Regions from separate parts of the Paenibacillus sp. Z3-2 genome, predicted to be linked through region 2. Evidence: riboswitches for the same ligand, from Rfam matches in the RefSeq annotation. Region 2 holds a riboswitch; each other region holds the start of a gene.
What was found. A riboswitch is a leader RNA that binds a small molecule or an ion and turns the genes downstream of it on or off. The one in region 2 is predicted to bind cyclic di-GMP.
Positions count from the first base shown of each region.

Region 1: it holds a riboswitch for cyclic di-GMP, as region 2 does, so the genes downstream of both, M1D71_RS29120 (S-layer homology domain-containing protein) here and M1D71_RS14205 (flagellar assembly protein A) in region 2, are expected to answer to the same signal.
Region 3: it holds a riboswitch for cyclic di-GMP, as region 2 does, so the genes downstream of both, M1D71_RS15425 (hypothetical protein) here and M1D71_RS14205 (flagellar assembly protein A) in region 2, are expected to answer to the same signal.

Region 1 covers NZ_CP096397.1:6,532,469-6,543,150, reverse strand. The annotation lists gene M1D71_RS29135 (aldehyde dehydrogenase family protein) at 1-77, shown strand, start outside; gene M1D71_RS29130 (HEAT repeat domain-containing protein) at 208-660, opposite strand; gene M1D71_RS29125 (YndJ family transporter) at 888-1,865, opposite strand; cyclic di-GMP riboswitch class I at 2,367-2,454, shown strand; gene M1D71_RS29120 (S-layer homology domain-containing protein) at 2,761-8,247, shown strand; gene M1D71_RS29115 (hypothetical protein) at 8,620-9,243, opposite strand; gene M1D71_RS29110 (5'-nucleotidase C-terminal domain-containing protein) at 9,753-10,682, shown strand, end outside.
Region 2 covers NZ_CP096397.1:3,160,084-3,170,765, reverse strand. The annotation lists gene M1D71_RS14225 (DUF4084 domain-containing protein) at 1-1,992, opposite strand, end outside; gene M1D71_RS14220 (HD domain-containing phosphohydrolase) at 1,995-4,031, opposite strand; gene M1D71_RS14215 (DUF5317 domain-containing protein) at 4,018-4,461, opposite strand; gene M1D71_RS14210 (STAS domain-containing protein) at 4,812-5,123, opposite strand; gene M1D71_RS14205 (flagellar assembly protein A) at 5,135-7,186, opposite strand; cyclic di-GMP riboswitch class I at 7,260-7,344, opposite strand; gene M1D71_RS14200 (SpoIIE family protein phosphatase) at 7,427-8,557, opposite strand; gene M1D71_RS14195 (H-type small acid-soluble spore protein) at 8,914-9,093, shown strand; gene M1D71_RS14190 (spore coat protein) at 9,188-9,814, opposite strand; gene M1D71_RS14185 (spore coat protein) at 10,004-10,504, shown strand; gene M1D71_RS14180 (multidrug effflux MFS transporter) at 10,581-10,682, opposite strand, start outside.
Region 3 covers NZ_CP096397.1:3,458,980-3,469,661, reverse strand. The annotation lists gene M1D71_RS15470 (AAA family ATPase) at 1-197, opposite strand, end outside; gene M1D71_RS15465 (AAA family ATPase) at 483-1,037, opposite strand; gene M1D71_RS15460 (2'-5' RNA ligase family protein) at 1,269-1,814, opposite strand; gene M1D71_RS15455 (winged helix-turn-helix transcriptional regulator) at 2,137-2,508, opposite strand; gene M1D71_RS15450 (NmrA/HSCARG family protein) at 2,684-3,574, shown strand; gene M1D71_RS15445 (hypothetical protein) at 3,783-3,935, opposite strand; gene M1D71_RS15440 (hypothetical protein) at 4,104-5,132, opposite strand; gene M1D71_RS15435 (hypothetical protein) at 6,017-6,226, opposite strand; gene M1D71_RS15430 (hypothetical protein) at 6,341-6,625, opposite strand; cyclic di-GMP riboswitch class I at 6,905-6,991, shown strand; gene M1D71_RS15425 (hypothetical protein) at 7,208-8,044, shown strand; gene M1D71_RS15420 (ATP-grasp domain-containing protein) at 8,038-9,186, shown strand; partial or broken gene M1D71_RS15415 (hypothetical protein) at 9,621-9,940, opposite strand; partial or broken gene M1D71_RS15410 (DoxX family protein) at 9,894-10,264, opposite strand; partial or broken gene M1D71_RS15405 (transcriptional regulator) at 10,308-10,400, opposite strand; partial or broken gene M1D71_RS15400 (helix-turn-helix transcriptional regulator) at 10,504-10,682, shown strand, end outside.

The DNA.
Region 1 (10,682 bases), 3.3 Mb from region 2:
AAGGTATCCGCACTTATACAGAAAAACATGTCATCAACGTTCCGAAGACACTGGATCTTCCTTATATACCAGAGTAAATCTTATATCACATCACTTCGCATCTACAGGGAATGTACATGTGAAATTGAATGTAGGTTCTAAGAAATAAAGAAGCCACTCCATTTTTTGGAGTGGCTTTGTACTCAGCTATTATACGGTGAACGGCGGCTATCTTCTACCTAGTGTCTCCCAAATTTCATGGAGCCAGGAGTCGAACTCAGCATCTTTGTCGCCCTCGTAAGTATCATAAATATCCAGACGTGTCTTTTGCAGTTTTTCCTTAAATTGCTCAAATGTGTGACCTTCAGGAAGGCTTTTTTTAATCCGTAGCAAAATTTTGTTAGTACCTTTAAACAGCTCACCTTTGTTTTTGGCAGGCATTTGTACATCTTCATCCAACTGCTTCAGCTTGAAATATGCGGCTTCACGCACCTGGAACACCTGATCACTTGTCAAAACATGCTGCAGCAACTTAATGGTAGGGGCTGTATCCCAGTTCCCCAATTCGTTCACCGCATTCAGTCTGTCTCTCCAGCTTGACGTCCGATTAGCCGCTCGTTTGAGCTCTTCAAAGTTTTCCGGTAGTTCGTTAACTGCTCCAATATCATGGTTGTTCGTCAAAATTCAATCTCCTTAATCATCGCCATCTCGGCAGAATGATGAATGTTATTTATGTGAACACTATTATAGCACGAACCTGACTAAACTACTCCTATGAAGCCGATTGACAGGCTGAAAATCACATTCACCAATTCATGTTTTTGCATGGGCAACAGGATGGGAATATATGTGTTCCATCCAGCTTGCCCACTTATTTTTGTATGTAATCACTCATAAAGATGATCACCCTATCTATTCTCCTCGACCATCTTTTTTTTCTTAATGAAGTCTACCGTGTACACCCAACCAATCAGTCCACATAAAACAAAACCAAACGCATGCAGAGATCCGTAAATGGGAATGAAATCGAGTATAGTTAGGGAAAACATGTTTCTCAGTAACGGATAGAAAATAGAAAGGACGACAACCGCGTAAAAGGCTAGACAAGATAGGCCTAAAAAGATGCTCGCCTTATTATCCAAAGCGTTTTTCCTTAAGTAAGTAAGGAGATAAGCGGTGTAAACCACAATATTACAGGCGAAAAAAGTGACACCCATGTATTCAGTTGGCTTGGAGAAAATCATACCAATAGCAATCAAGATGGGTCCGATGATATCGATGGCAACGACCCAGGGATACCAGCTTTTCTTCGTCATGATGCGTCCCAGTGCACCAATAAAAATTGGAACGATAGCAGATGAGAAATGAAAGTGGAGCGAACTTAACGCGTGCGTTGCAGGATTAGCTTGGAAGAGGTTTAATTGATATTGATATAAGGTAAACCAAATGCCCCCGATAAAAAAATAAACGAGCCCCGCGCCAATCGCTATTTCCGCTGCTTTTCCTTTAGAGATCACAATAGTGGTCAAGCCATAGATGCCAAGCAGCAGTGTGAACAGTAGCCACCCAAGGGACAGAATCCCTGGGATTGCCGTACTTTCTAACCCCCACATCTTACTACTCATTACCGAGGTCAGGGTAAGAAGCGCAGCGGGAAATTGAAGCCATTGAATAGCAGCATAAATCATTCGTTGATGTTTATTCTTCTCGTCATGGTTCAAAAGTAAAATCACAAGAGGTACAATGACGAAAGCCGCAAAAAGTAGAAATTTCTCAACAAGTTCGAATTGAAAGTAATCAAGATAAAATATCAGAATGGCTATGATTGCACCGGAAAACGCTGGTGCTAATAATGATTTCATTAGTTGCTTCAAGGAACTATTCATGGGGTTTCCTTTCTAACTACGTTTATCGTTATAACTGCCTGCATCCAGTTGTGTAGCGTTCTCTAGTATAGATCGGCAATTCTTCTTTAGTAGTCTAACACATAAATAAGCTTATCTTACTGCGAGAAGGATCGATATGGGAGAATATCAGTCAGATCAGTGATATGATTTTCCCCAAGAAAACGAGAGCTATGCTCACCGAATCGCTCTTCACAAGGGTAGGGACCCTCAGGTGAAGTACCTTTAAATAAAGGGAGGTCAATGGTTTGGAGTGGTGAAATGATGAATGATTGCAAATCAGAGGCAGTTCTTTCAGGAGACTCTATCTCTAACAGACACATGTAGATTTTTCGCATATAATATCAAAAGAAGCTACCAAAGTACTATATTAGACATAATATGATAAAATACAACAAAAATAAGACTTGAGCACCTTGCATTTTTATAAAAAAAGACTCAATATTTAAGTAGTTTTGTTACCAAGTATTACACATAAAACCCGTACGATAAGAGCAAACCTGTTGAAAGGCGGGGACGCAAAGCTACAGGGGCTAATGGTTCTATTGACCTATGCCAGCCAGTTGCCGAATACGATGGAAACCTCCGTCTATTGGCATTTGCTTTTTGGATGGGGGTTTTAGTTATTCTATTGAAGGAGTCGGGGGCTGTGAAATAGCCGGTATCGGTTTTTCTAAGTCGAAAACTACAGCTCTTATGACCCTGACATAGTAGTTAAAGAGGAAAGTGAGGGAGAATGTAGAGTTTTAAAAGATATCATACGATTCTTGGGAAGGGATGGATCTAAATGCTTAGCAACAACATTAATTTAAGGAAATTCGGGATTATGTTTCTAATTTTCATCCTAGTTTTCACGGGCATGGGGTTAAGACCAGGAATGCAAGTCAGCTATGCTGCTGAAGAAGGAACAAATTTGGAAATTTATGTATCTAGTGTATCCAGCGGAGGCAATGACAAAACAGGTGATGGGACCCAGGAGAAGCCGTATGCTACATTGAGTATGGCTTATAGTCAGATTAGTGACGGGGGGACAGGAACGATCTACCTCCTGGACGATATCACACAAACAACTAAAAACTCAGAGGCACTTCAGCTTAACTTAGACAAGCGTGTTACGATAACTACGGCCCCTGAAGTAAATACTGTTACGATTAAGCGTGGGGAGCCAAGTGGTACTAATGCTCTTGATACGCATTTTGATTTAACTAAAGGCGAGCTAACATTAAAAAATATTATCATTGATAGTAATTACAATAATCAGAAGATCAGTGGAAGAATAATTAATGTCTATGCTGGTTCAAAACTAATCATTGAAGAAGGTGTTATTCTAGGTGGTAGTTATTCTGAATTTCCAGGAAGCGTAATCCATCTCAAGGATCCTGGTTCGGTTGTAGAAATGAGAGGTGGGGAAATTAGAGGCAATAAGCGTGATTTGACAGGTGCGGCGGTCGCAGTTGATTCTGGGACAAAATTTTATATGTCCGGTGGCCTAATCACGCACAATACTGGCGGAGGAGTTCAATCTCGCGGTACCAACGGCGGAGAGATCTACCTTTCGGGCGAAGCGCGTATCACGGGGAATACAGATAATTCAGGCAAAGCGCTGAATGTTAACCTGGAAAGCAATAAAACTCTGACTCTAAACGGTGTGTATACTGGAGAGGCAGGTATTACCACGCAGAGTATGGTACCAGGGACGCAGTTTGGACAAGCAACAGAAGCCGGTTTGGGCAGTATCGAGCATCTGATTGCCGACTCTGGCGCTATTCTTGCAAGTTATGATGCAAGTCAGAATTTGGTATGGCGAGCATTCAAGAATGACTTGAACCAACCGAGTACCGATGGTGAGGTAACAGGAAAAAAACCGACGCTGAGCGGGGTAACAGAACCTAATGCTACAGTAACGATTAAGATCGTTAGTGCAGCAGACCAGTCTATCGTCGTTTCTGAAGAGGTAACTGCTGACGTGAACGGGAACTGGAAGCTTCCAGTTGCTAATGCCCTGAGTGTAGGTGCTTATACGATCAATGTTACAGCTAATAAAAATAATACACAGTCGGAACCTGTAAGTAGAAAATTTGCAGTTTCACCTGATGTTTATGTATCTAGCGGTGGCAGTGACACCACAAATGATGGAACTCGAAACCATCCTTACGCTACATTGTACAAAGCCTATCAAGAGGTGAATGATGGAGGAACGATATATGTCTTGGACAATATCGATTTGTCGGTCAAAGCTGATAATAACGGCAAAATGTACTATCTTCATTTGAAAGACAACAAGCATGTTACGATTTCTACGGCCTCCGGCGTAGATACTGCTGTGATTCAGCGTGGATCGAGTAAAGGTGCGGCAACAGGTGAGACGGGAGATATAGACACACTTATGCATCTTGAGCAAGGTCAGCTTACATTAAAAAATATTATTATTGATGCTATTTATGCCAAGGGTGAGGTAGGAGCCTTCACTGGAAGAATAATGAACGTCTATAATGATTCAAAACTGATCATTGAGGAAGGTACTATTTTACGTAATAGTACTTCCACACATGGAGGAAGTGCAATCTACATCAAAAGTGATCTCCCTAGTAGAGCGGTTGTAGAAATGAGCGGAGGAATAATTACAGGTAATACGCATGCGTCTTCAGGTGCGGTCTTAATTGATTATAACTCAGAGTTCAACATGACCGGAGGCATAATGGCTGAAAATAGTGGCGGAGGAGTTGTTATCCGCGATAAAGGTCAGTTCAATATGACCGGAGGCGAAATTACTGGCAATAGTGGCGGTGGTGTTAATGTCCTCACGGGAAGTAAGTTCAATCTTTCCGGTACAGCACATATTACGGGGAATAAAGTATCGGGCCAACAGACCGAGCGAAACGTTAATTTACAAGGCAATACGTTCCTTACTCTATCCGATAATTTTACCGGACAAGCCGGTATTACCGCAGAAAATCGGATGGCTGCGGGAGGCAACTTTGGACAAGCAGCCACTAGCGGTTTGACGGGGCTGGAGAATCTGATTGCCGACAACAATTCAAATCTTTATGCGGCTTATGGTGAAGGTAATGCTTTGGTATGGCAATTACAGGTAGACCCGAGCACTCCATTAGCTGCACCAAGCAATGTGAAAGTGACTGGAGATCAGTTAACGTGGGATGCAGTCGAAAATGCAGAAAGCTACGAAGTGAGCATAACGGATAGTGAAGGCAATATCAGACCAGTTACTGTACCAAGCGGAACGACACTTGACTTGTCGACTCTAGAACCATCGTTAGCACCTGGTGAATACACCATTACGGTAATGGCGAAGTCGAATGACCCAGCGTATGCAGATTCGCAAGCATCGGCACCGGTGACGTACACCGTACCAACCCCAGCAACTTCATTAGCTGCACCAAGCAACGTGAAAGTGACTGAAGATCAGTTAACGTGGGATGCAGTCGAAAATGCAGAAAGCTACGAAGTGAGCATAACGGATAGTGAAGGCAATATCAGACCAGTTACTGTACCAAGCGGAACTGAACTTGATTTGTCGACTCTAGAACCATCGTTAGCACCTGGTGAATACACCATTACGGTAACGGCGAAATCGAATGATCCAGCGTATGCAGATTCGGAAGCATCGGAGTCGGTGACGTACACCGTACCAACCCCGAGTACTCCATTAGCTGCACCAAGCAATGTGAAAGTGACTGGAGATCAGTTAACGTGGGATGCAGTCGAAAATGCAGAAAGCTACGAAGTGAGCATAACGGATAGTGAAGGCAATATCAGACCAGTTACTGTACCAAGCGGAACGACACTTGACTTGTCGACTCTAGAACCATCGTTAGCACCTGGTGAATACACCATTACGGTAATGGCGAAGTCGAATGACCCAGCGTATGCAGATTCGCAAGCATCGGCACCGGTGACGTACACCGTACCAACCCCAGCAACTTCATTAGCTGCACCAAGCAACGTGAAAGTGACTGAAGATCAGTTAACGTGGGATGCAGTCGAAAATGCAGAAAGCTACGAAGTGAGCATAACGGATAGTGAAGGCAATATCAGACCAGTTACTGTACCAAGCGGAACGACACTTGACTTGTCGACTCTAGAACCATCGTTAGCACCTGGTGAATACACCATTACGGTAATGGCGAAGTCGAATGACCCAGCGTATGCAGATTCGCAAGCATCGGCACCGGTGACGTACACCGTACCAACCCCAGCAACTTCATTAGCTGCACCAAGCAACGTGAAAGTGACTGAAGATCAGTTAACGTGGGATGCAGTCGAAAATGCAGAAAGCTACGAAGTGAGCATAACGGATAGTGAAGGCAATATCAGACCAGTTTCTGTACCAAGCGGAACTGAACTTGACTTGTCGACTCTAGAACCATCGTTAGCACCTGGTGAATACACCATTACGGTAATGGCGAAGTCGAATGACCCAGCGTATGCAGATTCGCAAGCATCGGCACCGGTGACGTACACCGTACCAACCCCAGCAACTTCATTAGCTGCACCAAGCAACGTGAAAGTGACTGAAGATCAGTTAACGTGGGATGCAGTCGAAAATGCAGAAAGCTACGAAGTGAGCATAACGGATAGTGAAGGCAATATCAGACCAGTTTCTGTACCAAGCGGAACTGAACTTGACTTGTCGACTCTAGAACCATCGTTAGCACCTGGTGAATACACCATTACGGTAACGGCGAAGTCGAATGACCCAGCGTATGCAGATTCGGCAGCATCGGAGTCGGTGACTTATACCGTACCAAACGGAACTGGGGAAGTGAACAAAACAGAGCTGAAAAGGGAAGTGGCTCTATCGGAAGGCTTGACCGCATCCGAGTATACCCCAGCAAGCTGGGCAAACCTAGAACGCGAGCTTGCAGAAGCGAATCGTGTGCTGGAAGACAAGAACGCGACTCAAGCCGATGTAGATCAGGCACTGACCAAGTTACAAAAGGCGCTGAAAGAACTCGTAGTATTGAACGGAGACAACTCCGGTAACGACAACTCCGGCGGTGGCAACACTGGTGGCGGCAGCACCGGTGGTGGTAACTCGGGCACAGTTAATCCAACTATTCCACCGACTCCACCAGCGACCGACAACACGGTGAAACCGGAGAACATCGTAACAACCGTTAACGGTTCAGGTGTATCGTTCGCTTCGGGCACGGTAAATGGTGACCAAGCGACGGTAACGATTGATAAGGACAAGCTGGTAGCTGCCATCTCCGAAGGCAAGGGTCAGGATTTGGCGGTGCATTCGTCGAAAGCAGGCGACATGTCCGTTGAAGGTTTTACAGCAGACACACTGAAACAATTGAATGATAAGGGAGCCAGCTTGAATGTCAGCAATCTGCTGGCGATTTATCCGGTACCCGCTTCGAATGTAAACCTGTCCGGAGTCACTGGACAATTGGGCAATGCGGCGCTGAACGACATTGCGGTGCGTATTGATATTAAACGTTCCTCGGAAGCACTGATTTCGTCTGCGAAGAATAAGGCAGCAGATGCAGGTTATGAGCTGCTGGTCGATCCGGTCGATCTGGATCTGACATTCAGCCATGACGGAGAAACGGTAAGAAGCGGTCAACTGGACGGATATTCGGTGAGATACATCGCTCTGCCGGAAGGTATCGACCCGAACCGGATTACCACAGGCGTTATTATTAATCCGGATGGTAGCGTATATCATGTGCCAACGGTAGTAACTGAGATGAACAACCGCTATTTTGCACGAATTAATGATCTGCGTAGCAGTGGTTCCTATTCGGTCATCTGGAACCCGCAAGATTTTGCGGATGTACAATCCCATTGGGGCAAGGAAGATGTCAACAACATTGCCGCAAGACTGGATCTCAAAGGGAACGGCGACAACACGTTCTCACCAGACCGCAGCGTAACCCGCTCTGAGTTTGCAGAGATCGTCGTTCTCGGCTTGGGACTGATGCATTCGGATGCGCAAACCGCGGATTTCCCGGATGTTTTGGCCAATGTGTGGTATGGCAATGCTGTCGCAATTGCGAATGAATTTGACATCGTTCGCGGGTATGACAACGGCAATTTCAACGGTGGTCAGCAAATCACAAGAGAGCAAGGTTTCGCGATGATTGCCCGCGCGTACCGCTTGATCCAGTCCGAAGGTTTGCCTGGTCAGGAACAGATCGCTTCCACCCTGGAAAAATATGAAGACAGCGCAAGTGTAGCCGCTTGGGCAAAAGCGGATGTTGCACAATTGATCGCTGCGGGAATTATTCAAGGCAACGGACCTGAGCTTCTTAGTCCGAAAGCACAAATGACTCGTGCCGAGGTAACCGCATTGATGGCAAGAATGCTGAAAGCAACTAACTTGATCGATAAGTAATAAGCAATGCAAACAACCATTGATGACCTGAAGTCGTCAATGGTTGTTTTTTTTTCGCTGATAGATCGCTTGAAAAGTTTGAAGGCTCTTGAAGTAGTATAATTGCTTCAAGAATCCCAGTTAGGTTGATGGTGCCGTTTTTGACCAACACTACACCTGAATCCTTGGCAATGCTGGGAGCTGCCTTTATCGTTGAAGAGTCCAACGACTTGACCGATTGTTTCACCGATGCTTAAAACCATTTCGTCTTTCCCGCTTGTTGGCATCAGTGTTGGATTGTCATTTCAGAAGAGAAGGCAACGTAAGTGATGAAGTTGTCCTTCCCCAGATAAACCAAAAAAGAGCCGCGCATTATGCGGCTCTCCATCTATTTTAGCGCCCGCCCGTATTGGAAGCCCAGACCGGAATCCAACTATTCGGATAATTACTATTGGTCAGGGTTGTGTTATAGAGAACTAAATTTCCATCACTTTGCATGACCAGTGTGTCACCCGTTGTGTTAGCTGGCAAGCTGCTCCCATGATGGCCTGCAATCCATGAGCTGGTATTGGGAGACCAAATAGATTGAAGTGTTGAAGTATCAGTTACCCAAACCCGGTCATAGCCCCAACCGTAGTAATACTCATATTTTCCTGAGACAGGATTGAATCCATAACGATAACCATATTGGTATACATCTTGATATGATCCGCCATAAGAGTACATTACCGGCTTCCCAAACGATTCAAATTTGAACGAAAGAGCCCCGCTGTTACTAGTCCCGCTACTCCAAAGAGAAGAACCGTTTTGATAGATGACAAAATTCCCGTCATTCTGCCAGATGGCTGAAAATCTACCATCCTGGGAGGTGAGATAGTCACCCTTCGCCATGCTTTGACCGATCGTGAGCTTATCTCCAAGATAACCCGCAGAAGCCGTTGCTGGTACGGCAAATGCAAGAATCAACAAGCAAGCCATAAGAATTCGAATAGATCTAGGGAAAAGTCGTTTGTTCATTGGACACACTCCTACATTTCATATAATGGTTTTACATAGATAAGTATATTATTTATGTTGTTATGTGATACATTGTTGCATTCAGTTAGGCGTGGTGAAGGATAGGTCAACACTTTCCCCATCGGTGGAAAAGAGGAATTACGAGCCTCTATGGTCTCAGGACCACCTCCTTAAATGGATAGTGTGATGCTTTGAATGATGTAGTGAGTAATGCTTTTGGGGAGTTGTAACGTCAGAATGATGCCTGTATTGATAGTTGGTTCACTGTACTCTACCAGTTAAATACTTTATTTACCATTATAGCAACTTAAAAGATAAAAGCCATATATTTCTATGTAAAACTAAGAATAACCCAATTGAGATATATATAAATCTTTTTACAGTCCGTCCGTTTTTTCTCTATAAAACTCTGAAATTTTTACATTGGTTTCATATACTTTACGATATTTAAGAATAAATTTATGCTAAAATATTACAGGATCTGAAATTGGAGAGGGGTTTTGTAATTCATGTCTTGGAAAAAATTTGTGAGTAAAAGTACAGTTGGGGTGGCTACTACTGCACTACTACTCACCCAACTATTGGGCGCAGCAGGTTCTGTCTCTGCCGCAGGCAACGATGTAGAAGTACACTTGATTGGAATCAATGACTTGCACGGTCAGTTAGATACCACATCGATGGTTGGTGATAAAAAGGCAGGATCTGCCCCAATTCTAGCAACCTATCTCAAGGAAGCTCAAGCCAAATATGAACATTCCCTACTCTTCCATAATGGAGACTCTGTTGGTGCATCTGCTCCAGTCTCATCTCTCGACCGTGATGAGCCAACGATGGAATGGATGAATATGATGGGCTTTGATGTAGCTTCCTTGGGCAATCATGAGTTCGACCATGGTATCGCTGCACTAAAAGCACAAATCTTTGGTGGTCTTGATCCCAAAGAAGGCAAGGTAACGCATGCTGGTGCAAAATTTGATTACGTCAATGCAAACGTCATTGAAACCGCCACTGGCAAAACATTGATTCAGCCCTATGTGATTAAAGAAGTAGGCGGAGTCAAAATCGGATTCATCGGATTAGTGACGAAATCTACACCTGCCAAAGTATCCCCATCGGGTACCGCTGGTGTGCGTTTCTTAAGTCCAGAAGAAGAAGTGGAAGCTGTTAATAAATACGCAAAAGAGTTACAAGATAAAGGTGTAGAAACGATCATTGTCTTGGCGCATGATCCAGCAACCACCAAGGAAGGCGTAACAACAGGAGAAGCGGCTGATTTGGCAAAAGCTCTACCAGCAGATTCCCCAGTTGACGTTATCGTTGCAGGTGACAATCATGCTTTGGCTAACGGTGAAGTGAATGGAAAGTTGATCGTACAAGCTTATTCATATGGTACGGCATTTGAAGATATCAAGCTGATGATTGACCCTGCTACCGGGGAT
Region 2 (10,682 bases):
CAGGGCTTCTACCCCGATTACACCGCCTTTAATTAAATCCACTTTCGGTTGATAATATAGAACAAACTCCTTATTTAAAATCGCTTTTCTTAAGGTTTTTTCTATATCCAAGGTATTTGAGTTATCCTGCTCCAAAATTCTATTATAGAATTGGTAGTTTTTCCCTCCACTCTTTTTAACATTATACATTGCAATATCCGCAACCCTAACCAAATCCTCAGAACCGGTTCCATCTAGTGGGTACATGCTGATTCCAATACTCGGTGAAGTGTAATATTCACTATCTTTCAATGTGAACGGAGCAGAAAATTCATCCAATATCATTTGTGCGATATCTCCAGCGCCTTCCTGATTAGTTGTATTAATTATTAGACAAAATTCATCACCGCCAAGTCGGTATAGCTTACCTTTTAATTCCTGTATTCCGTTCACTCTTTCTGCAACCATAGTCAGAAATAAATCTCCAACACTGTGTCCCATGGAATCATTAATCAGTTTGAATCTATCCAGATCCATGTACATAACTGCCAACAGATGTTGATGGATTTTTGCGTTTTCAATTTCTATATTTAATTGCTCATAGAACCTCGCCCGATTGGGTAACCCGGTTAAACTGTCATAATAAGCCATGGTTTTGATATTATTCTCATTTTGCTTACGTTTTGTAATGTCTTGTGCAACGATTAGAAATCCACTGCTGCAATTATACTTGATTTGGGTTAGTGTAGATTCCACATCGATCATTTTCCCATCTAGTCTCCGAACGGCAAATTCGAACGGCTTAACCACAATGTTCCCTGCACTCGCTTCTCGATGTCTTTGCTTAATAATGTCGGTATACTCTTCGTGAACCAGACTTGCTGCACTTCGGCCCAATATTTCCTCGGGCGATGACGCTCCTAACATTTCCATGCCTGCCTTATTGACGAGAACAAGCTTACCCTCCACCTCAATAGTGATCCCAACTGGTAAAATCTCAACGAGTTGTCGATATCTTGTCTCGCTTGTCTCAAGTTCTTCATTTTTGAGATGGAGGGCCAATAACAAATTACGGTTAGACATGATAATCAATATTTGACTGATGGCGATGAGCAGCATAACCACTAGTAGCCCGATCAGTAACCATTCTTCGTTGTGTTGTGTATTCACCAGTATAACGACCATCAGCACGATTACACTTGCATAGGGGAGCAGGTCATTGGCCTTTTCCTTAAACACATTTGGTTTGATTTCAGTCCAGAAATCACGTACATGTTGCCGGACATAGAGGCCGGCGGCTCCATTAAGCAATATCGGAACCATCCATAACGGATCAATGAAACTGTTCGGCTGATAAGTATTATTGGATTGATAATAGTAATGAAGCACATCCGCAATTACTTGTATGAAAATCCCTAAACTTATTATCAGGATCATCTTTCGGTGGACACTACGCTGGGAATGAAAGTATAAACTGACTGCTGCAAATAAAAAACCTAAATCAAAAATAGGATAGGACAAAGTAATAATAAGTGCCGGAATAGCTTCGTTTTTTTGCAGCATAGGCTCAATAAGGAAGTGGAAACTTAGAATGCCAAACGTAACCATAAAAATAATAATATTAAAGAGAGAGCGAACACCCATAATTCCCCTCAACATGGTTAACTGATAAATTAATGCAGTCAAATATAGCGCATATTGCATCAACCAAAACAGGTCTGATTCGGCAGGATACGAAGCGGAGCCATGCCAGTTCCATTGATCATAAAGCCAGATACATTGCGCGATAATAAAACATAATGTACCGCAGCAATACAGCAGCCAGAAAACTCTCTGCTTTCCCTGGAAAAGGATAGTATTCCTCAGAAAGATTAGAAGACAGAACGTAGCCGCGATAATAGGGAACAGGTTCAACCCCCGGCGATTGAGCAACTGATTTTCCTGGAAAAGATACATCCATCCATAGAATAAAATCATATAAAGTATCGGCGTTACGAGCATCAATTTACGCATGACTACACCTCCTCACCATCTTTCGTATTTAAAAACTCCATCAGTAAAGAAGTTCCCATCGTGTTCGTATGAAGCGCTACATGATCGGAAGAAGCATGAATCAAGGCAAACCCCTTACCCATGGAGCGTTTGCTGCTATATCCGGATATGAGAATAGTTTTGGGTAGTTCGTGCAGAGGAATACCTGATCCGTTGTCGGTAATGAGTACTTGTAGAATATCATTCCGACGATATAATGAAATCTTCCCTCGCTCAGCATGTTTGATCAGATTGGTCACCCCTTCCGAAACAGCCAGCTTGATGTGCATCAATCTTTTCGCATCCGAATGATCAGCGTAGTGCTCCGCAACAAAAGTCCTGCTTAAAGCAACATCTGCTTTTGAATTCACTTCTAAAGTAGCAATAAATGTCCCCAGTTGCTCTTTGATCTCTTCTTGAATCAGACAAAGGTCAACCTTACGATTGGAAAGCGTCTCTATAACATCTTTATATGAACTCATTATATTACGATGCATTTCCTCGCGGTAAATGATGGCAGGTGTAATATCTGTCATAACAATTGTGACTTGCTCATTTTCAGGATAGAAGTGTGCTTCGTAGGATTTTCCGCCGCTTCTAAGAGTCTCAAAGAAGGCATCTCCCTTCTGAAGAGAACGGATGGCTAGATCACTTATGCTATCAAGCATGTCCGTTGGAGGTATATCACCGAGAAAACCCTCATTGAAACTATATTTAAGGAGGCTTGTCCCACCAATGAATGCTCCGTTGTCACAGGTACTCGCTTCGGGCTCAGACGCATACTTCTCAGGCTCTCTCTGATACACCAACATACTACGGATGGATTCGATATCTGATACATCCAGATAACTAACTAGAAGCGGATCAAGCACTTTTCCTGATAACAGTTGAAGACTTTGGATAACGTATTCGTCATTACTATATTCAAGCATTAGATGATCCAACTGATTACATAAGCTTATGATTCTAGATTCAAGAGGGATCTTTTTACCTTTTAAACCGTATGGAAACCCTTTTCCGTCATACCTTTCGTGATGGTATCTAATCCAATCCGCGATTTGTTTATTGCCCATAATATTAAAAATAATTTCGGCACCTTCGTCAGTATGAGATTGGTATTCTTTCTCCTCTGTCAGAGACAAAGCTCCGCGTTTCGTAAGAATATGGGAGGAGATCTTGGTCTTACCGATATCATGAAGAATGGCCGTCATAATTAACTCATTTCTTTTCCTCCCGGAATAGGCGACCCGATCCAAGACATGTTCCATAATCTCACCTGTTCTTGAACCATGGCCGTGAAAGGGGCGCGACTGCCTGAACTCACAAAGACGAATGAACTCTTCAGAAGCCCGTTTACGAAGCTGGAATTGTTGAAGAAAACTCCTTGAAAAAAAGATGATAAAAAATAGGAATATAGCCGTGTGGAATGTCTCAAAAACCAAATGATCTGCGAGTTCCTCCATAAAATGCGGAACGACGGCCGTACACAGTAAGACAGGAATAATTACTTCTTTAATCTTAAACTGAATTTGTTCAAAAAACTTTGCCCCTGTCACAGTAGCATAGATTCCGGAGATCAAGAGGATATTGACTGTTTCAAAAACCATCGCCCCGAAAGCCGAAATAATATATATCGATATATCTCCCAGTACTACAATAAGTAGATGGGTTATGAAAATACAAATGGTATACATCCCTATCGTTGAGAACAGACGATAGAAAGCCAGCTTGTGTATTTTCCAATGTGAGGATTTGAGGAAATACATTATCGTACTAAGATACATACCGAATATGGCGGTCTCCGGACCATAGGCTATAAGCAGAATTAGAAAGCCCATAATTCCACCGCTATATTCATCCCCGCTTAACAATTTGACAGGAAATAAATCTAATAATATGATTAATATCAATATGGAGATGGAACCAGTAAACTGAATGTCGTTGCTGTTAAAAATTAAGTAAATTAGGGCCGATACTCCTGTTATAAAAAGCGCCACTGTGTATAGGTTAATGGTTTTCATAAGCAGCAATTCTCCGTTTGGATATACCGAGGATAAACAAAATCAAACCAAATCCAACCAGGACATCTCCGGGACTCAGTACATAATTAGTGCCTACAGGGGTGATAAAGGGAATCCAGTCCCCAAGCCAGTACAGATGACTGTCTTCCATACCTTGATGACGGGATGAATGACTGTAGTCATTCAAATGTTCTAGACGCGCTGCCTTCAAAGCGATTAAAGATACTGGCATCTTTCCCCCGTTAACAGTCAATACGATGAAATTCAGCAAACACCCGCTCAGGATCAACTTGATGCCCGGCTTCGCCCTGTTAAGCCAGAGACATACCAGCATCATGAAAAAAGTTACCTCTAGTAAGTACGGGATCTTATTCCCTGTATATTTAGTATAGTAAGCAAGAAGAATCTGGAGACCCAGACTGCTGAACATGAGCACTGAAGCTTTGAAATGGAGATGAAGCAGGGAATAAACCAAATCCCTTTTTAAGAAGAATGCTATGATGATACCTGCTAATACAAAATAAATCATTCTTCTCACACCCTGATTTTTTTTGGATAGAGAGACCGGAGTGATTCCGGTCCCTGCATTATTTATTCATTAGTTCCAAGGTCTTTGAACCACTGTTGCCAGTGCAAGTGCAGCAAGTACAGCACTACTGTACACGATGCGAAGGATACGATTCTTCATAACAAGTCCCTCCCCCCCAAGCCGTTTTGCACTAAATTTAGCGCATATATGTTATTTTCCAGCGTAAACCGGAAAATCAGCTTTACCACTAATTACGCAAACGTTTCTTTACCAAGAATTTCATCAATCTGCAAAAGTTCGAATACTTCTACAACTTCCGGTCTGATCTTTTCAATCCGTACGGTTACCCCGGACTCTTGCAGGTCATTGACTAACTTGATAATCAACCCTATTCCTGAAGAATCTACAAAATAGACCTCTGTAAAGTCGAAACAGATAACTGTACATCCTCTTAATGCGGGCTGAATATCATCCTCAAACAGGTCGCTGGCATCAATATCGATATCACCCTTGCAGATAACGATGGCATTAGTATTTTGAATCGCTAATTCATATGTGAACATAGAAACCACTCCTAACTAAGTATTAGCTCCCCATCCTCATTAAGACGGGCGTGGATTTGTTGAGTATCTTTGGTAAAAGTGTGAACTTGTTTGCCAATCTGTACAGTAGTTCCGGTGTAAGCCTTTCGGATCTGAATATCAGAGCCTTCAGGTGTATGCAATTTGGTAGTTACATTCCCCTCTGTGCCCACTTCATTAATACTTAAGCCCTTATTGGCGAAGTATACTCCTCCTCTGAGGAACCCGTAGACCTCCATATGACCCTGACAATACACCATACTGTTATAACAACCTTTGCTTATGCTAATATCGCCTCCAGAGTAGATATTGCTATTATGTGCGTAATTGAACTTTGCGAATATACTATTTTCTACTGGAGGCTCAACCATGGAATGAAGGTATTCAGTCACTTGTTGGAAGTCTTCCAGATCTCCAATTCCCCGGAAATGACTGTTCAGCGTATTTAAAAATCCGCTATGGATTTGTTTCGCATAGAGATGCCAGTCCTCATCCAGGTAGGATTTATTCATGTTGATTTTTTCATCGATTTGATGGAGTATTTCATTAAAACTTTTGAACTTCCCTCGTAATAACACATTTAGTAAGGGACGCAAGCCGGAAGCATTAAAGTCATTCATTTTGAAGGCAGCTGCTTGACTGATTTGTTCAATAGCTGATTTCAATGAGCGCATCTTTACCGATATTTCCTTTAGCATAGGCTCCATTTCTGCATGGAGCATGCTTCCTTTTCCGACCGTAATTTTGCTCGATATAATATTGGCATGTACTATTAAAGATTGGGAAGCATTTAAATTTGCCATATTTGCATTGCCGTGTACAAGAATGCTGCCGCTTGCTTCGATTTTCATGTTGTCTTGCACAGACCCCGTAATCTCTACATCGCCTTGAAAATGTATATTACCCGTCTCCATGTTTACGTCCCCACCATGTAACAGTTTGGGGATAATCGCTACCCGAACACGAAGTCCGTATTGATGAATCTGCGGCATCCCCGCCTTAATGGCTACTGCTTGTGTGCCATTTTCCGTCCAGAGCGTCCCTTTTCCTTCCAATGGAACAATTGCAGAAACGGGTAGAGGCGGAACATCTTCCCCTTTCACATTTACGCCAGGTGTTCCCGATATGGGAGGTTTGATTTGTCCGAGGATCTGCCCCTCATTTACAGTTGGAAACTCTTTGATCTCCCGGTAATCGACTGTACCGTCTTTTCGTGTTTTTGGTTGTACATTTCTGGCTAACGTATCAAATGCCATTTCAAAGCTGCCGTTAATACCCTGTGTCGGGAGGAGCCCTGAGGCAATTTGAAAAGACCCTGGCTCTGTTGTGTTGCAAGCCTTCAAGATATTATCGTATATAATCCCATAAGTGATCATTTGCTCTCTCAAGAAAGAGGTTATCACTTCTGGCACAATGGAACTGGGCTGTCTGATCTCTTCGAACTCGATTAACAAATGGGTACTGGGGGCTGAATCAAGCAAACGGCGATATAGTCGATATCCAGGAGTCACGCTAACTGTTACCTTCATCAGGTCTTCATCCACTGTAATCTTCCAGACGGGTTCAATTCTATCCTCATCCAACGTAATACTGATTTCATCAAGCTCGGTCACCGTTACGGTTTGATCAATCAAAGTTCCATTTTTCCTGATTAGGGCACCAGTTACCGGACTGATAAGAGGATAGTTATCAGGCGAGGCCTGAGCCATAATTCGCCCTTCTTCTACCCATACCTTACCTTCTACAGACCGCGGAGAGGCATTTAAATTTACATAATTCTCCGCCTCCATCTTCGTTTCATTCCAATCCGTATTAATATCCGAAATGAGCTCTCCTGGTATTTGTTTTAAGGGTTGAATAACTGAAACTTTAACGGATGCCGGTTTAGATCTAATTCCAAATAGCCCTTTAGACCCATTTTCGATGATTTCAATATTCGCGTTTTCCTTTGTGACACCGAGCAGTTCCAATCCGAGATTGACAGCTTCGGTTACCGTCTTCCCTCTGGATATCACAGTCCTTTTCATTATATACCCCTCACTCATCTATCGGCTTAATCCGCATTGCCCCGTGAGAAAAAAAGGACTAATCCCAAAAAGAAAAGTCGCTATACCCCCTTTTGGCAACCCGGCCGCCTTATATGATTACACTTAGGCCCGTGGCTTTGCGTCCCCACCTTTCAGTGAGTTTGCCTTTATTACCCAATTTAATTAGTACTTTATCCCTATTATTTTCTCCTAGATTATATCCATTCAATCGACAAAATACAACATTTTTCTACCAAATTATTTTAGATTTATAGAGATAATACAAACATCATCCGTTTTGTGCTGAACCCATTCTTCAATTCGGTCCACAAAAGAATCATTATCGAGGTGAATCAAACTCTTGGCATAACGTTCTAGTTGGGAAATCCCATCTTTGATTGAGTGACCGGGAACTTCAACCAAGCCATCGGTATATAGTAATATTCTAGTTTCCCCTTGTATTTTCCATGTCTGTATACGACTATCAATCTCTGTTTTGATTCCAATAGGTATAGTCGTTCCTTTGAGTTGAATCGTCTCCCTGTTTTCAAGCAAGACTAAACCTGGAGGGTGCCCTGCATTGAAGTAATATATTTCCCCTACATTGAGATCAATAAGTATATATATTGCTGTAAAATAAACAGTGAGTTTACTGTTGGTAAATAAACGTATCATTTGCCGATTTAGCTCATCACAGACTAAAGCAGGGTCCACTCGTCTGTTTACCATCTCATCCATCATGGATCTAACGGACATACTGATCAATGCAGATGATAAGCCGTGGCCTGAAACATCAATTAAAAGAACTCCGTATCGATGCTCATCGATACGAGTCCAATAGAACATATCTCCAGATACTTCTTCCGATTGAATGTACTTCCCATGAATTTGAATGTTATGTTCCATAATAGAGGGGCTTAGCACGCTATTTTGCAAATGTTTGGCCAACTGTAGTTCTTTTTGCATCCGATTGTCCCTTGTTTTACGGATATCCATCTCTTTTTTTAATCGGAGTGCTGACTTAACCCTGGCCAATAGTTCATATTCCGGTCCCCCTTTCTCTATGAAATCCATGCCTCCTGCATTAAAAGCCTCTTTAAAGTGTTTTCTGTCTCCTGTTAAGAAAATAATTGGTAAATCAGAATAAACAGCATGCTCCTTTATCTTTTTACAAGCCGTAATCCCATCCATTATTGGCATGACTATATCCAGCAAAATTAAATCTACCGCTGCCGGCTTACGGGGGGAATTCCCGTCAGCTATGCCTAATAAATCAAATACTTGATCTGCAGAACTGGCAGTTTGTATATTGCAATATCCCGCCTTAGTTAACACGTCCCTTATAAAGGATAAATTTAGATTGGAGTCGTCCACAATTATTATGCTCATCATACGTCTCCTTCAAGTAAGTTAAGAATATCTTCGACAAATTTCGTCATATTTTGTATAGCAAATAAAATATTTCAATGATTTTCCTACAAACTTTGCATAAGCTTACACGCTTTAGTGCAATGTAATGATGCAAAGAATATAAAAATCGATCACAACATGGAGGAATCGTTTTGGCTAAGAGTAGGCAGCAACAAGAAGCACATGGAATCGGAAGATTGAACAGCAGCTGAATAATCAGATGGAGGCTGCCGCAGAAATTCAAGGACAATCGTCACAACTCGACCAAAAAATAACAATATCTACTCACCGTCCTATTGATCAAACAAATGAAACTCGGAATAAGGAGAACTCCTATGAACAAACAAAGAGCGATCGAAATATCTGAATCGACCATTATGAAAAAGGTAACTTATCAGGATACCCCTATCTTTATCCAGCATGTCAATGAGGATGAAACGGCCCGAATTTATCCTGTCGGAGACTCGGAGCAGGAAATGACAGTTCCTTTATCCAGTATAACTGAGCACCCTTAGGTTGAAGATGGCTTTCATTAGGTGTCCTGTTTTGAAGTTTGAAATACAAACAAATAAAACGCCGTATCTCATTTCGAGATACGGCGCTTCATTTTTAGTGAGGAAGGTTACCAGGAATTTGCGGTTGAAGCATTGCAGGAGCGTAACTATTTTGCATTTGCTGCATGTCTTGCTGAGCAAGCTGCGGTACTTGGTAGAAACCATTTTTATTTTGATAAATCGAGATCTCATAAGCCATCTCAATACAGTTTGGCAAGGAATCCGCAAGTACGCGGCGTACAACTGGATTCGTTGATTCTAATGCAGCTGTTGTTTTCATTAACGCCCCCGACTTTACTGCATTTAACATATTAAGGGAGATGGTTTGGTCAGAAATCTCACCTGCAGTTTGCATTGGCTTTTTGGGTTGACTTGGTTTCATGCCAAAAGTAAAATCATTACCCTGATTCATTTTATAACTCTGGGTCGGCATGGCAGGATCTTGTCCGGTCTTAAAACATTCCAATGTTATGTTGTATTCATTAGCCATAAATTGTTTCTGACGTTGTAAGATGTCTCGAAGCTCGGGATCCTTTACGTGTTCACTCAGCATAGTATACGAATTCATTGTATTGATGGATCCTGCGAGTACTTCATGGACATCAAACATTTCATGCCCGCCATGGTTCAGTTGAGGTGGAACAGTACCTGTTTCAATGTTTTGATGGTTTTGCAGTTGCATTTTGTATTTCCTCCTATTCGTTGTTTCCTGCAAATGGTGGCTATCTCTATCCGCAGTCTGTGGTTATTATGAATTTCATGGACCCAATATATTCAGAATAATTTTAATTTTTTTTTGAATACGTCTCTTTTACAGTACCTTTTATAGGCGCCATGCATAGGCTAACACATAACTTTAGGAGGGATTCAAATGTATACTTATGAACCAAATCGGCAAAACCAGCATCTCGCTTGGCATGAAACGATGGAGCTTCACGAATTGACAGCCTTTCAGAGCAATCAGTTAACACATTTTAAAATGGTAGTGAACGATGTAAAGAACCAAGATCTTCATGCACTTTATATGGAAGCCATTAAAAGCATTGAACAAAATTTAAAGGAGATCCTCCAATATTATCCATTAGCGCCAGAAGGAACCAGAAATAGTGGTAATGAAATGGATATGACTGCTTTTTACGCTGGACAGTTGCTGAGTTTTGCCAAAACATCGGTTCGCAACTATGCCATTGCGATTACCGAAACTGCAACTCCACAACTACGTGAAACATTACAGAAACAACTGAATGCTGCTATCCAACTACATGGTAAAGTATTTTACTTTATGCTAGAGCGGGGGCTTTACCCCTCTTATGATCTTCCTAAACTCCTCGCCAACGACGTTGCTATGGCGAATAAAGCGATATCTCTGTAATTCAAAAACAACAGGTCTTCGAGTCATCGAAGGCCTGTTGTTTTTCTCTGACAAGAAGCTTGTATGACATCCTATTCTAAAAGTTAGGATCAGTCTGGGCATGCGTTGGTTGATGTAAGGTTTTTTTAACAAGAAGAAAATAAGTAACAATTGCAATGATACTGGTCATTAATAAAGT
Region 3 (10,682 bases), 300 kb from region 2:
ACAGCAATGGACTCCATCAGTGTTGATTTTCCCATCCCATTTTCACCTACGATATAGGTTACCTTGGGGTGGAAATCAAGTGTATTTAGGTTTCGAATGACCGCCAAATCAAAGGGATAACGATTATAGGTGGGTACTTGTTGCCTCTTAAGCTGAATTTGTCGTAAATAGGGATGCTGTATATTAATATAATTCACTCCCTTTTAAGCCTTTGATCATTATCTTACCTTTGTTGGTAAAGCTAACTCATGTCTGTCTCACCCTTTAGTTTACTCCATCAAACAAATAATACATCATACCGAAACTAACCTGCACGTTACTTGATTAAAAGCAGTTCAAATGAACGGCTGCTTTCTTTGGCTTATTGAGCTATCGTTTCCCGTTAGTTTAACGTAAAATTTCTTATTGTGAATAGCTTTTCAGATTTCGGGTTTTTAGGATTCTCGTTGATTAATATCTTTTCTTGTTCTAGATCGCCTAACCTATTTAGCAAAAATTTTCTTGCTTAGTTCCTTAATGGAGGGGTTGTATTCCCCTGAAGTGTCAATATAGAATTTAGGGACGTCGATCTGGGGTTCCTCGTAAGGGCTCGAGTTCAATTTAATTCCTTTTCTGGCCATGTCGACTCCCTTTTCGCCATGGAAGTACTCCCGAAGCGGGTTGTCTAGCCCCCGCCGGACAAATCTGTCGAGCGCGATCTTTTCGTCAACCTTGCATATCAAGAGATAGACCCGCGCCCTTCCCATGAACTGTTCAAGCATAGTCGACCATATACTGTGCTGGAACGCTGCTTCAGCAATCACCGATACATTGTTTGTTATCAGCCACATTAACGTATCAAAGAAGATTTCCGTGGCCGTTATATTGGGCTCCCCTGGAAGCTCGTCATGACTTTTGCCGAAAGTATGCAAATATCCTTCCTTAATCTGATCCCGGTTGATTACTGGCATAAAAATCTCATTACCAAGCTCCTTAGAAAATGTTGTTTTCCCTGCGCCTGGTCTACCAGCGACAACTATTAAATACGGCTTTGTCAAGGGGTTCACTCCTTTTTACGTAATAAAAAGTAAAAATACTATCATAAATATTTTACCAACAAGTATTTATTTATCCAACTTAACTATCTCCCATTTACTCGGCTTATCGTCGGTACGGCGCTTTTAGATACATTTGCATTAAACTGCCCGTTAGCTTTACGAAAAATGGAGCAGCTGCCCATCGGCAAACTGCTCCCTATTGCATTGAACTAACGTTTCCCGTTAGTTGAATCACTCAGCTTTTTGTGTTCCCAATTGGATATCTACAAATGGTACGTATTGGTTTGGTTCAACTTCTTTATATACACGTACAAAATTGACATTAAAGGTTGGATAAGGAGCTAATTCATTCATTGCTAATAGTTTCATTTCGTCAATTTCAGTCTCGCTCAAACCCCAATAGGTTTGCCCCAACGTTAAATGAGGATGATACTTATCCATTTCAAAGTATTGATCTAAAAGTTCTTGTGATGGAGAAATCGCATTTACCAATCTTCTATGTAAATCGATTACATTGCTCGATTCAACACTAAGAAATGTAACAGCACTTCCAAATGACCCAGGTTCTGATAATGATAATTGAAAGCTTTGGATTAAAGAGCATGCTTGTCTTACATTTTCTAACCAAAGAAGATCTACTTTAAGACCACCCTGCGCTTTTACAGTAATGTGAGGCTCCACTACATCGTTAAGACGATTACTGAACCAACGATCACGGAATACCACAATTTTTGCTATATAATCATCTGGAGGGGTTATTCCAATGAAAAATTTCATTTTACAGTCCACATCCTTTAGCAAAATAAATGGATGATAGTCCACTTGTTCTTATCTTCATACTTCTTCGGCTATTTAAACTATCCTGCCCGTTAGTTGAATAAAAGTAGCCAATCACAATGATTGGCTGCATTCTTTGTTTTATTGAGCTAACGTTTCCCGTTAGCTTAGACAGCTGTCTTAAAAGATTAACTCACAATCTTTATGCTCCCATACATCAAATAAGTTTCCATCTAGATCTTCAAAAAGCATTCTTAATCGCAGAAAAAAGAGAACTTTCTTTAAAATCAAGAAAGTTCCCTGCTAGATTATTTTTCAGTGCTCACCTATTTGTAGAACTACGATATTCTCGACCATCGACAAGCTGTGGATGTTCCCCCCAGTTTTCACCCCATATGCGCATTTGCCGAAGCACGGGAATATATTCCTGTCCTTTATTTGTTAGCGAGTACTCAACGGTTACAGGTACGGTAGGAAACACCTGGCGATTGATGACTTTATAGTGTTCCAAATGCCGCAAGACATCCGTTAAAGACTTGATGCTGATGTTATCTAAATTTCTTCGCATTTGATTAAATCGTTGCGGACCCAAACTAAGTAAGGAAAGCACCAAAAAAGACCATTTCCCGCGAACCACCTCCAAAGCTTCACGAATAGAGATGAGGCATAATTCGTCCCCTTTTCGTACATCCATAAAAATCACACCCCTAACTATAATATAGGTAGTCTATTATATTGAGTTATATAAAAAAAATGTGCCTTCTTTAAATAATATAGATGATATTTTAAGATAACAACAGGACTTATTCATGCTATGGTTTAGTTTAAGCGTAAATAGTCTTATAAAGCTTAGAGAGGAGCTTGGGGATATGAGTGATAAAAAGATATTAGTTTTGGGAGCAACCGGACAACAAGGAGGTGCGGCCGTTAGGCATCTAATCGCCGATGGCTGGAAGGTTCGTGCATTTGTTCGCGATTTATCAAGCGATAAGGCCCTGAAACTATCCCAACTGGGAGCCGAGCTTTTTTTAGGTGACATGACTGATCTTGCCTCGCTCGATACCGCTATGCAGGGGATTTATGGTGTATTCAGTGTTCAGGCGTCGAGCTGGAACCCAACTCTCGAAACCAATGCCGATGAGAGACGTATTGGGAAGGCTGTAGCTGACGCTGCCCTAAAGGCGAACATCCAGCACTTCATTTATACATCGGTTGGCGGTGCAGATGCGCAATCCCGATATCGGGATATGCAGAAATGGGATATTGAGCGGTACATTCTTTCACTCGATGTGCCGGCTACCATATTGCGTCCCGCCACCTTCATGGAAAACTTCTCAGACCCGATGACAGCCGGCGTGCAGAACGGAACAATCGCACAAGCCTTCAAGCCAGAAACAGTGATCCCACTCGTAGCTGTGGACGACATCGGTGCTTTCGTCGTTTTAACACTTAATAGCCCAGACAATTATTTGGGTAAAACAATCGAAATTGCTGGCGACGAGTTAACACCCTTGCAGATTGTCGAGGCCATAGGCCATATAACTAACCGAACCATTCCTTACGTTCAAGTTCCGATGGACGCGTTGCGTCAGCATAATGAAATCTTGGCCGGCGTGTTTCAATGGCTAAGCGAAGAAGGCCACGAGGTCGATATTTCTGTTGTACGCAAGGCTTTCCCCAAACTTACGGATTTCAATACCTGGGTGGAAAAGCAAGGAAAAGCGAAGTTTGAGGCATTGTTTCTTACAGAGCTTGCATGAGATTGTTTGTTGACAGGTCTGGCATTTGAAGAGCTCAGTCGTAGCCATCGTCTTAATTGTGGTGATTTCCATCAAGAGGCTGTCCCATAAGTAACCCCGACTTTATGAAGACAATGATCACGGTCGACGGCACTTGGACGGCTCGCTAAGGGTCTCGAACGAAATAAAACAGTCAAGAAGGAGCATGCCTCCTTGGCTGTTCTTCTTACTAGACTTCAATCGATTTAATAAGGCCCTTCAGCTTCTCGGCTGATTTGTGCAACAGCGCCTTCTCGGAATCCGAGATCTCCAGCTTCAGCAAAAAGTACGCATCCCAGTCTCTTCTTCGAGCTATAATTTCAAGTTCTTTATTGTAGTACATTACAAGATCTTCACAGATTTTTTAATGTTCCGGTAAGAATTTTTCTGATTTTGTAATGACAGAGGAAAATAATATTTCTTGAAATCTCTAAGCACTTCCGATGCTTAAACTAACGTATCCCGTTAGCTTAATTAGAATGGATTTTCTCCTTTAAGAAAAGGAATAATTTTATGGTAATTGCATAGCTCTAGCCATAAAAATCTCATCTACTTCACTCACGGACATCCCAAAATGTTTACTAGCTTTCTCAAGTACAATGGGGTCGTGTATTTCAGGAACGTAATTGTTTCCGTAATTCGTTAAGACATCGAACTCCTGCATTATATACTGGTAAAATATGTCTGCATCACTGTTTTGAGTATTACTTGTCTGTACGCTTTCAGTTTTATAATATGCAAAGGAAATTGAGGTAATTCGGTTTTTTCTGTAGAGTGCTACGTAATCATTAAAGCTAAATGGAGATTCATCCTCATAAAAATCATTCAAGTATTTGTAATAATTGATTAAATCTTCGTTTCGGCCAGTGTAACCCTTAGGAATGCTGTACAAGGACTCTAATGCTTTTTTATATTCTCCAGCTTGGTCATAGATATGATACATAGAAAGGTGATACATCATCTGGAGATCCTGACTCGGTGTTTGGATCTTATCAATAAACTCCCTTATTAGTGTATATTGTTCTGAGGCTAAATAGCCGTTCACCTCATCCCAAATTGTCTCGCTCTCGATCGCTACTGTCTGAGAATCACTCGTACTAAAAGCGTATGTATATCCAATCATTTTTCCAAGGGTCTCTTCGGACAAAACAAACTCACCCTCAAGATTTTCGCCTTGCTTACCAATTATGTTTTGAACTGAGTCAGGCTGTATTATAGCTGCTTGAGATGTGATTCGAAGACTATACACTCCAGGTACTAAACCTTTTCCATTATTAGAGAGCCACTCACTTTCTATCATACCGTTATTGACTTGAACTTTTGTCTGAGCAGAATATTCATCTTCACCTGTTACAGATAGAACAAGTTTCGTTTCATTTGGTAAATTAGTGATGCCGGTGAATTTGAGTCGGTTTTCCTTATCAAAAACTTCTGTTACGGTAAGTTCAACATGGAGACTACCACTCCCTTTCCCTGAGCACGCACCGATTACGAGAATTATACTAAGGAAGAGTAGTATAATTCCTGCTTTGATTTTCATATGTTTGATGTATATCCCTCCCAATTTTATTACTCTTTATATCGGAGAGTTAGTCTTGAATGTTGATACCTGTAGAGATTCCAGCTAGTTCGCAAGTATAGTTTGCATAAGAAGAAGAGATAATAGTTTTGCTTATTGAGCAAATTATTACAGTTTCAGCTTGCCCTAAGTGAAAAATCCTACTACTCAGTTGTATTCATCATTAAACTAACCTGCCCGTTAGTTTAATGAAAAGTCGTCCTAATGGAGACTCACGGCAACTTTATTTCGTCCAATTTCGACTCATGGCAAACTTATGCTTCCAATGCACCCATCTACAAACACACATTCCTATTTCGCTTTGAAAAAGTGTAAAAATGCCCGTTTCAGGTCCTTTATGAATGAAAAATCATTAAAAATATCGGTTGGGGGAAGTAACACCTTCAAAATGTACAATTTGAGTTAGGAAGTTTAAATTATGGTTTAAATGAAATCATTAAAGTCAAAGAAGCCAACCACTATTACGATTGACTTCACATGAATTTATAGAGCTATCGTTTCCCGTTAGTTGATTAATAAAAATGTTACTTTATCTATAACTTATCCTCGATTATGATCTAACCCTTGCCCCAAATAAGTCTTTTGAGGTAAATCCATATTGTTGTGTAATTCAGAAATTTCCGAATGAAAAATATCCTGTATTTTAATAGTGAGTATATATCCATTTATAGTGTTAGCAATCATCTCAATCTCAGATAAATTGTATGAATCCATATCCATTTTCGAAATGATCACTTGCTTACCAAGCACTTCTGATAAAGAAAAGATAATTTGTTTCTTTACATCGTCATTTAAATCTTCAAACAGGAGTACAAGGTTTTCAAGGTCATCCTTGTTACCCTTCATTAAACTGGGGAGTGTATATCAATATGTTCAGGGGATGAAGACTTAATAGCATAAATCTCAATGATGTCAACCATTTTAAATTCATAGTTTATGCCTTCTTCTGTTTCAACAAATAAGGAGCCCTCATTTAATTCTTTAGAAACACCACGGAAAAATTCATCTTGATTATTAATTTTAAGTACTACAGAACGTTGTTCTTTAACTGTCATCTCAATAAATTGTCTCTTATTCATCATATTATGAACTGTGTTACCCTCCCTTTTAGAGATTAGTATTCGTTGTTCCTTTTTGTCCTTAGACTAACTTGTGAGTTAGCTATTCCATCAACTATTTCCCTCTAACAGCACCTTTTTAATGTAGTTCTTCGCTTCGGCTAGTGTTATATGTATAAATTTTCTGGAAACATCTAAATCTTCTTTTGTTGTCTCATTGTATGGTTGCTTTTCGCCAATTGAATGAAGCTCCCCGATCAGCTCGTCCCTTAAAGAAGGGAGTCCATTTCGCACCTCAATTATGGAGAAATCGTTGACTGCAGTCTTTATAGCAAATAAACCTAGCCTTCTATATTCAACATAAACTTGACCTTTTATTAAATGCCCCCCTTTCACTAAAAGGTAACTTCCTACTTTATCTTATCAAGAAAATCCACATATTGGAACTACCCTGCCCGTTAGCTTAACGAGGAGAGTTTTGTTTAATCCCCCCTACCCCATTTCAAACTACATTATGATATATAAACATATACAAAAATAATAGCTAAAAAGAATAGATTTATTTGTAAAATTAGGACTATATGATTAATTATTTAATAATAAATAATCATATAGCTCTATTTCATTATGACAAAACATCAGGTAAATTTACATTACACGACAATTCCATATATCGTACGATAATGGCAAACCCGCTGAAAAACGGGGACGCAAAGCTACAGGGGCTAAGGCGAATATTCGCTATGCCAGCCAGTTACCGAATACGACGGGAAACCTCCGTCTATTCTTCAAGAATACCTGATGAGAGGTTATTTGTGCTGTTCAAAAAGTAAATATATGGGTACATCTCCATCACACGTTGTAGAAAAAATACTTAAGGGGGTGGTTGAAGTACAACCGTGGCGTTAGAAAAGAATTTCAAAAAATATTTATATAAGTAACGTTCTCTTATTTATTGAATTGGAGGTAAATGATGTGATGTTTGATTCGAACATAATTGATGACAATTACGATGAAGTTCCCATTCACCATTCCCTCTCGCCTGAGAACATTCGCGATCTGATCGAAGAGAAAGTGCCAGCGATTCGAGTACCGAATTATGTCTCTCCAGGGACAGCCCAGAAAATAATCGATTTCATTCTCGCCCAGGCGTCGCTTGATGCCTATACACACGAGGTCTACACTGATGGCGTGCCGGAGCAGAAATATTATGGGGTCTACCGTGTCGGGACCCCGTTCAACACGACCTACGGCCGCCCGGTCGGCAGCGCCGAACGGGAGACCTACTATCAGGCGGCCCTGCCGGGATTGCGCCGGCTGCGCGATCTTTGTGCACCAAATCTGACGCCCATCGACCGGCTCCGGCTCGATCTTGATGAGGCCTGGATGGATGGCGCCTCGATAGCCGCCTTCGAGGGCCGGAAAATGTTCGCCGGCATGGTGCGCATCATGCCGCCCGACGATTCGCACATTCTCGAAGAGAAGCCGCATGTCGACTGCCTGCCTGCGTCGGTCTGCCCGCTCGACCAGCAGCTCAGCGCGAACATCTATCTGAAGATGCCGCCGGTTGGCGGCACGCTCGAGAGCTGGAACGTCCCAACCCTGTCGTATGCTGACATTGAGCGGCTCCCTGACGGCACCATCGCGCGCACCGACTTGCCGAAGCCGGTCGTCATCCATCCCCAGGAGTGTGAGCTGGTTCTGATCAACACGCGCAAGCCGCATGCGGTCAGCCGCTTCTCCGGTGGCATCCGGATCAGCGTTCAGGCCTTCATCGGATACCAGCCGGGCAAGCCGTTGAGGCTGTGGTGCTGACGCACGAATCGGTCTGCTGCCTGCTCTCCGGCCCAGCGCTTTCGCCCGTCCTCCAGGCCGCGCTCACGCAAGTCACGGTCCGGCTCTGTACCGAACCGGCCTTCGACGACGTCGTGGCCACCCTTGGGGACCGAGCACCAGCGGTCCCGGATGAGTCCGGCTGGTACGAAAACCCCGTCTTCTATGGCTGGGAGCCGAGCTACGCCGACATCATGCGCCTTGCCGCCCCCGCGCACAAACGGCTTGCGGGCCTGTGCAAGGACAAGGCGGCCTTCCGCCGGCTGACGTCCGATCTCATTCCCGCATTCCGTTGTGTTGAGCTGCGTCCCGACGAACTCCACGCGTTCAGGCCATCATGCGACCGTACTTCGGTAGTGCTAAAGCCGAGCATCGGCACCAACTCGATCGGTGTCCGAGTGGTGGCCTCAGCTGACGCCTGGCCGGAGGCCGTCACGCAGTCGCTGGCCGAGATCGCTCAAGCGTCGGCTCGTATCGGCACTGATGTCGTGTCCGACACGCTGTTCCTGGTCGAGGATTATATCGCGGGAACCGAGTTCGCCTGCGACGGTTTCTGGAACCGGGATGGCGAGGCGGTGATCACCGGCATCTACGAGCATCCCTTCGACACGCCGGGCGATGTAGCGGATGTGGTCTATTTCACTTCTCGCCCCATCATGCGAGAACTACTGCCGCCCGCCACCGCGCTGCTGAACCGAATCGGAGCACGCCTCGGCCCTGGGGCACGCCGGTTCGCGTTCCACCTCGAAGCCCGGCAGCGCAGCGACGGCGTGCTGGTGCCGATCGAACTCAATCCCCTGCGTTTCGGGCAGATCGGCTTCTCCGATCTCGCGTTCCATGCCTTTGGCCACAATCCGTACCTGTGCTTCTTCTCGGACACGGGGCCAGACTGGCCCGCCCTTTGTATGGGCGACGACGGTATCTATGCGCTGGCAGTCGGCCTCGCGGAACCGGGCGTAGACCGCATGGCGCAGACTGCGGACTTTCTCGCTGCGGTAGGGCCGGATCGCGTCGGCTATGTCGCGGCGGATCGAGAGGAGTCACCCTTCCTTGGCATCGCCTTTACGCGAGTGCCATCACGGGAGGATATTCCCAGGCTGATGAGCAGCCTGCGGTCTCCTTAGAGCAACGGTAATATTGAAAAGACTCTAAAACGACTATTCGGTACAAGGATAACCTCAATGTCACAAATTTGGGCAGGATGTGTCCACTTAAACTGGAAGCGTTGAACTAATGTATCGGTCGTATTATGAGAGGCTGTCCCAAAAGGTCGTTAGCTAACGACTCTTTTGGGACAGCCTTCTTTTTTAATAAAAAACTGGGTATATTGGGTGAGTTATTGACGATATTTTAGCGTTTTTATGGTAATGCGCTTTTTTATCTTGAAACACGATTCCACTAATGCAACTATCTAGATAACAATCTAATTGGAAATGACACAATGTTCTGGTTCTTTTCGGCATAGGAACCAAGTTCTTGTCCCTAGACAGTCAACCGCTTGATGAAGTCAACGATAGCGGACATTCCTCATTCCGCCTGCTGATATCGTTGTACTTCTCTACAACCGGAATCCATATAGAAGGCTATCTCGCTGCCCCATCTCAACCGTTGCATTAGGCCCACCAACATAGGCGTAATTATCGGCTACTGGCAAGACTTGACCAAAGGCAATCCCTGTACGTCTACAGCAAAATATAGTCGTTCGCAGCAATCGCCTTTAACGTATCAAGCCTTCCATCCTGCTCCGCTGACCGCCAAAAGCTTTCCTTCTCCTTATTCATGCCCGGCATAATCCGTGTAATTGCTCTTCAGCTCTGTTCCAATACCAAGAACGATTTTTCGGACGCAGCGCCCAGGAGGCGATGCAAAGCGAAGCATAGAAGAGCGGAAGAATAGCATGGAATCCACCATCCCCATAATCATGAGCGAATACATGAGATAAGGCCGCACCTATCATTAGAAAAAAGATACCGCTATACCCCCATTCCTTAAGCCGGGGGAAAACTGGTATTACGATCGCAATAACTCCGAGCAATTTCCAAGTCCCGAGAATGCTCGTGATATATAACGGAAATCCAATATCGGTTACTAAATCAACATTGCCGCCATATCGCATCAATTGCCCGATCCCGCTCAATGCAATAGAGAATGCGAGAATGATGGTACGGTCCAATACGCGGCCGTCTTCCCTTCGCCTTTAATGACGAGGTATTGTCCTCACGCTGTGTTCTTCCGGTACCCATGCTTCTGTCATGACGCCGGCATAATCCATGTAATCGCTCTTCAGTTCCGTTCCAACACCGACAACGATAAAGCTGTCTTTCTCCTCAAGAGTTATGTGCTTCCCTCATCACAGCTCCTTCTAAGTATTTGTTTCTTCGCTTCATGGGTTTATAATCACGATAAATCATGTCAAAATATGATACTGTTTAGAGGTCCGAATGAAAAAAGTAGAACGGATTAACATCATCATGCAGTACATCAACAACCGCGCCGCCCATTTTACCATTTCGGAAATCATGCAAGAGTTTAACATCTCACGTTCGACGGTGATTCGAGACATCAGGGTAATTGAAGTGATGGGAATGCCTCTAGTCGCCGAAGTCGGGAGGGACTGAGG